2 linked regions of the Acuticoccus sediminis genome follow. The protein of the gene in region 1 interacts with the protein of each later gene in a pairwise test. Links are inferred from orthologs where the notes say so. Each region holds a gene or a part of one and is shown in the gene's direction. Other genes may lie near its edges. The genes, in order: hfq and rho.

What was found.
Region 2: the proteins of hfq (region 1) and rho interact in binary tests that used the Escherichia coli proteins (3 or more experiments, as listed by UniProt). The link is inferred for Acuticoccus sediminis from one-to-one orthologs.

Annotation. Positions count from the first base shown.
Region 1 is NZ_QHHQ01000003.1:198,520-201,702, forward strand. Bases 148-3,011 are described here. They hold hfq (RNA chaperone Hfq), read left to right. Parts: upstream 148-1,387; coding sequence 1,388-1,636; downstream 1,637-3,011. Other genes in these bases: trkA (Trk system potassium transporter TrkA), read left to right, coding at 148-364; DLJ53_RS15145 (D-amino-acid transaminase), read left to right, coding at 376-1,248; hflX (GTPase HflX), read left to right, coding at 1,638-2,999. In the rest of the region: more of trkA, read left to right, coding at 1-147; DLJ53_RS15160 (enoyl-CoA hydratase), read left to right, coding at 3,117-3,183. UniProt on the Escherichia coli protein: RNA chaperone that binds small regulatory RNA (sRNAs) and mRNAs to facilitate mRNA translational regulation in response to envelope stress, environmental stress and changes in metabolite concentrations.
Region 2 is NZ_QHHQ01000001.1:572,771-575,980, forward strand. The notes cover bases 180-3,070. They hold rho (transcription termination factor Rho), read left to right. Parts: upstream 180-942; coding sequence 943-2,199; downstream 2,200-3,070. Other genes in these bases: hemE (uroporphyrinogen decarboxylase), read left to right, coding at 180-318; hemJ (protoporphyrinogen oxidase HemJ), read left to right, coding at 315-746; DLJ53_RS02480 (MFS transporter), read right to left, coding at 2,237-3,070. In the rest of the region: more of hemE, read left to right, coding at 1-179; more of DLJ53_RS02480, read right to left, coding at 3,071-3,210. UniProt on the Escherichia coli protein: Facilitates transcription termination by a mechanism that involves Rho binding to the nascent RNA, activation of Rho's RNA-dependent ATPase activity, and release of the mRNA from the DNA template.

The DNA of each region.
Region 1 (3,183 bases):
CTATCCGGCGCTCGCCAACGCGCTGGGGATCGACGCCTACGTGAACCCGCGCGCCGTCACCATCAGCCGCGTGCTGCGCCATGTCCGGCGCGGCCGCATCGAGAGCGTGCACTCGCTGCAGAACGGCTCCGCCGAGGTGATCGAGGCCGAGGCGCTGGAGACCTCGCTGCTGGTTGGCCGCCCGCTGCGGGCGCTGGAGCTCCCGGAGGGCGTGCGTGTCGGCGCGATCGTGCGCAACGGCAAGGCCGTCGAGGTCAACGGCGACACGCAGATTCTCGCGCGCGACCGGGTTGTCATGTTCGCCTTGAGCGAGAAAGTGCACCAGGTGGAACAGATGTTCCGCGTGAGCCTGGAATTCTTCTGAACGGAGTGACGATGAGCCGGATTGCCTACGTCAATGGTCGCTATGTGCCGCATGGTGAGGCGTGTGTGCACGTGGAGGACCGGGGCTTCCAGTTTGCCGACGGCGTCTACGAGGTGTGCGAGATCTGGGACGGCTATATCGTCGACATGACCCGCCATCTCGACCGTCTGGCCCGCTCGCTGAACGAGCTGCAGATGGACTGGCCGGTGGAGCGCCGGGCGATGGAGTCCATCCTGCGCGAGACTGCGCGGCGCAACCGGGTGAAGAAGGGCCTCGTCTACCTGCAGGTGACGCGCGGCGTCGCCCGCCGCGACTTCGCCTTCCCGAAGACGCCGATCCCCGCGACGCTGGTGGTGACCGCCCGCTCGGTTCCGCCGGGCAACGCCGTGAAGATCGGCGAGGAGGGAATCGCCGTCGTCACGACGCCGGACATCCGCTGGGAGCGGGTCGACATCAAGACGGTGGCGCTTTTGCCGCAGGTCCTCGCCAAGCAGAAGGCGGTGCGTGCGGGCGCCAAGGAAGCCTGGATGTACGACAAGGACGGCTTCATCACCGAGGGCGCATCGTCCAACGCCTGGATCGTGAACCAGGACGGGACGCTGGTCACACGGCCGGCCGAGCGCGGCATTCTGCGCGGCATCACGCGGGCGGCGATCATGGATTTCGCGGCCGCCCACGACATCAAGGTCGAGGAGCGCCCGTTCACGATCGACGAGGCGAAGGCGGCGCGCGAGGCGTTCATCACGTCCGCGACGATGACGGCGACGCCCGTCGTCAAGATCGACGAGACGCCAATCGGCAACGGGGCTCCCGGTTCTGTCGTGTCTGAGTTGCGCGCACGGTTCCACGAAGGCGTGGAAAAACTCCCTCTGAGCGTGTATTAAGACAACGGCGCGAAGGTCCCGCTTGAGCGGGCGTCGCGGCGAACTACCTACAGAGCTGGTGTTCGGGGGCTGGTGCCGCTCGATTGTGTGTGTCGGTAACCGCGCGAACGCCGTGTTCATTGCGATCGGGATATAATCAGTGGCTGAAAAAGCTCAGAACCTTCAGGACACGTTCCTCAACCACGTCCGCAAAAGTAAAACGCCGTTAACGATCTTCCTCGTGAACGGCGTTAAACTGCAGGGTGTTTTAACGTGGTTCGACAACTTCTGCGTCCTGCTGCGACGCGATGGTCATTCGCAGCTTGTTTACAAGCACGCGATCTCGACCATCATGCCAAACCAACCTGTGCAACTGTTCGACCCGAACGAAGAGACCGGATCACGATAGCGTGAAAGTTGACGACAGCGGGACACGCGCTGAGGTCGGGACGCCCACGGAAGAGGCCGCGACCCGAGCCATCGTTCTGCTGCCGGTCGTTCGGCAATCGGAGGAAGACAAGCGCGAACCCGAGGGGCGTCTCGCCGAGGCCGTGGGCCTTGCCGACGCCATCGCGCTCGATGTGGTGGACGCGCGGGTCATTCCCGTGCGCAACCCGCGCCCGGCGACGCTGTTCGGCACGGGGGTGGTGGACGACGTCACCGCCGTCGCCCGCGCGGCCAACGCCGAGCTCATCATCATCGACCATCCGCTGACACCGGTGCAGCAGCGCAACCTCGAGAAGGCCTGGGGCGCGAAGGTGCTCGACCGCACCGCGCTGATCCTCGAGATCTTCGGCGAGCGGGCGCAGACGGCGGAAGGCGCGCTCCAGGTGGAGCACGCGCACCTGACCTACCAGCGCTCGCGCCTCGTGCGGTCATGGACCCACCTCGAACGCCAGCGCGGCGGCTTCGGCTTCCTCGGCGGCCCGGGTGAAACGCAGATCGAGGCCGACCGCCGGCAGATCGCCGAGCGGATCGCCCGCGTCGAGAAGGCGCTGGAGGACGTGCGGCGGACACGCTCGCTCGCGCGAGAGCAGCGCCGGCGCAACAACCAGCCGGTCGTCGCGCTGGTCGGCTACACCAACGCCGGCAAGTCGACGCTCTTCAACCGCCTTGCCGGCGACCACGTCGAGAGCCGCGACCTCCTGTTCGCGACGCTGGACCCGACCCTTCGCAAGCTCGAACTGCCGCACGGCCGCACGGCGATCCTGTCGGACACGGTCGGCTTCATCTCCCATCTCCCGACATCCCTCGTCGCCGCGTTCCGCGCCACGCTGGAAGAGGTGACGCTCGCCGATCTCGTCGTCCACGTGCGCGACATTTCGCACGAGGAGACGGAAGCTCAGGCCGATGACGTCCTCGGGACCCTCGCCGAGATCGGCGTCGAACCCGGCCAACGCGAGGTGCTGGAGGTCTGGAACAAGGCCGACCGGCTGGACGACGCGGTGCGCAAGCAGCGCGAGCTCGCCGCGCAGGCGCAGGGCGCGGTGCTGGTGTCGGCGGAGACCGGGGAGGGGATCCCAGCGCTCCTCATCGCGATCGAGGACCGCCTCGCCCGCCGCGCCACGGTCCGCGAGGCGACGATCCGCGCGACCGATGGTGCGCTGCTCGCCTGGCTCTACCGCAACACGGAAGTCCTGGAGCGCTCGGACGAGGGGGAGACGGTCCACCTCACCCTGCGCATCCCGGAAGCGCGCCTCTCCGACACGCTCGCCAGGCTCGGCGAGCCGGTTCCCGAGCCGCAGACCCCGAGCCAGCCCTACCTTCCGTAGGCGCGATCCGGCTCCGGCGGTTCGGGCCGCCACATAATCCGTGGTCCGGCGCGCATCCGTTCCCAATCCTCCGCCCGCAGGCACTATGCTCGGCGGCAAAGATATGGAGGACGCATCATGGATGTCGGGCTGGACGCGAGCGGTGAGGGACGGATCGACCTCGAGGTCGAAACCCGCGAGGGCG
Region 2 (3,210 bases), on another replicon or contig:
ATCGGCTTCCCGCGGGGGGCCGGGGCGGGCTACTCCCGGTTCGTGGCGGAGACGGGTGTCGACGCCGTGTCGCTGGATTGGTCGGTGCCGATGGACTTCGCCAGGGAGCTGCAGCAGCGGGTGTGCGTGCAGGGCAACCTCGACCCGGCGCGGCTGGTGGCGGGCGGGCCGCAGCTCGACGCGGCCGTCGACCGGATCTGCGACGGGCTGGGGGAAGGACCGTTCGTGTTCAACCTCGGCCACGGCATCTCGCTCGAGACCCCGCCCGAGCACGTGACCCGCGTGATCCGGCGTGTGAAGGAAAGGACCGCGCGATGACCGAGTACTACACCTGGATCAAGGCGGCGCACCTCGTCTCGGTGATCTCGTGGATGGCGGCGCTCCTCTACCTGCCGCGGCTGATGGTGTACCATGTGGCCGCCGAGAAGGGCTCGGTGCAGTCCGAGACGTTCAAGGTGATGGAGCGGCGGCTGCTGCGCGGCATCGCCAATCCGGCGATGGTCGCGACGTGGGTGTTCGGCCTGATGCTCGCCTACGTGCTGGACGCCTGGTCGATGGGCTGGTTCCACGCCAAGCTGGCGCTCGTGGTGGCGCTGACGGTCATCCATCACATGATGGTGAGGTGGATGAAGGCGTTCCGCCGCGACGAGAATACCAAATCGGCGAAATACTTCCGCATAGCGAACGAGATACCCGCGGTACTGATGATCGGGATCGTCATCCTCGTGACGGTCAAACCGTTCTGACGCGATTCTGGGCGAATTTTGCCCAACATGCCCTTGCGAATGTGGCGCGGCGACTGTAAGTTAGGCGTATCCAGCGGTCGTTGGTTATGAACGGGGCGATTTCTCCCTCCGCCCCCGAAACGACCGCCCGGACCCTTCCTTCCTTTTTGCCCCTTGTTAGCGGCTGATGTCCGTCATCCAGGACAACCAAATGCAAATGAAACTTCACGAGCTCAAGGCCAAGAGCCCCGGCGACCTTATTGCGTTCGCCGAGGAACACGAGGTCGAGAATGCGTCCACGCTCCGTAAACAGGAGTTGATGTTCGGCATTCTAAAGCAGCTCGCGAACAAAGACGTTGAGATCATCGGCGAAGGCGTCGTCGAAGTCCTCCAAGACGGCTTCGGATTCTTGCGCTCTCCCGATGCCAACTATCTCCCGGGCCCGGACGACATCTACGTCTCGCCCTCCCAGATCCGGCGCTTCTCGCTGCGGACCGGCGACACGGTCGAAGGTCAGATCCGCAGTCCCAAAGAAGGCGAACGCTATTTCGCCCTCCTTAAGGTTAACACAATTAACTTTGAGGATCCCGAGGCGGCCCGCCACAAAATCCACTTCGACAACCTGACGCCGCTCTACCCGGACGACCGCTTCATCATGGAAGTGGAGAACGGTGCGTCGAAGGACTTCTCCGGCCGCGTCATCGACCTGGTCGTGCCGCTCGGCAAGGGCCAGCGCGGGCTGATCGTCGCCCCGCCGCGCACCGGTAAGACGGTGCTGCTCCAGAACATCGCCAAGTCCATCACCGCGAACCACCCGGACTGCTACCTCATCGTCCTGCTCATCGACGAGCGGCCGGAGGAAGTGACCGACATGCAGCGCTCGGTGCGCGGCGAGGTGGTGTCCTCGACCTTCGACGAACCGGCGCAGCGACACGTCGCGGTGGCCGAGATGGTCATCGAGAAGGCCAAGCGGCTCGTCGAGCATGGCCGCGACGTCGTCATCCTGCTCGACTCCATCACGCGCCTCGGCCGTGCGTACAACACCACCGTCCCCTCGTCGGGCAAGGTGCTGACCGGCGGTGTCGACGCCAACGCCCTGCAGCGCCCGAAGCGCTTCTTCGGTGCGGCCCGCAACATCGAGGAAGGCGGCTCGCTGACGATCATCGCGACCGCCCTGATCGACACCGGCAGCCGCATGGACGAAGTGATCTTCGAGGAGTTCAAGGGCACGGGTAACTCCGAAATCATCCTCGACCGCAAGGTCTCCGACCGCCGCGTGTGGCCGGCCATCGACATCCAGCGCTCCGGCACCCGCAAGGAGGAGCTGCTGGTCAAGAAGGAAGACCTCAAGAAGGTCTACGTCCTGCGCCGCATCCTCAACCCGATGGGCTCCGTGGACGCGATCGAGTTCCTCATCGACAAGCTGCGCCAGACGAAGAACAACGCCGAGTTCTTCGACTCCATGAACACCTGACGCACTGTATCGTGACGCGATCCTTTGGCCGGGCCGCTCACTCCGCCGGAGTGGGCTGGCCGGTCAGATGGCCGCGCCACACCACGGCGATGGCGCAGAGCGCCGTGACACCGACGATCGACGCGAATACGAACGGCCCGGAATCGGCCTCCGTCCCGAACAGCCCGCCCGCGAGCGAGGCTACCGCGGAGGCCAGCGTGAACAACGCGATCGAAACCCCCATCACCCAACCCTGGTCCTCCGCGCTCGCCGACTGCGAGTAGAGCCCGAAGAAAATCGGCAGCAGCACCGCGTGCAGGGCGCCCATCAGCGCGATCACGATGAACGCGACTGCCACGTTGTCGACCGTCGCGAATACGCCAACGATCGCCACTTCCAGGACAATGCCACGCACGATCAGCCCCGACGGGCTGGCGAGGCGATTGAAGAATGGCAGCAGGAAGAGGCTCGTCAGGGCGAGCGTCGCTCCCATCACAAGCATTCCCACGCTCTGGCCCTCGGTTGAATAGCCGAACCGCTCCTCCAGAGACGTGTCGAAGAAGATGTAGAACGTCACGAAGCTCAGCATGTAGAGCGTGTAGACGATCGAGATGCGCATCGTCATGGGATGGCGCGTAATGGCCCAGAGAAGCGACAGGATGGCCTGCGGCCGGATGTCGAGGGGCACACGGGTGTTTGACGTCTCGTGGAAGACCAGGGCCACGAAAACCAGCGTGGCGAGGACGACCGCTGCCCCGGCGACGAATGGCGGCACCATGGACAGCTGCACGGTTGCCGCGAATGGACCCCCGGAGAACAGGCCACCCAGTATGGGTCCGCTGACAAGCCCCAGACTCGCGCCAAGGACAGCCAGTCCGAGATTGCGTTGCTTCTCGTCATCGTCCTGCGCGAGATCGATGAGGGCGGCCTGTGCGATGGGTTGGTTGCCGGCGGTGAACCCGGTGATCACACGGCTCACGACGAGCAGCCAGAAGCTCGACAGGATGATCGCGAGGATCGTCAGCGCATATC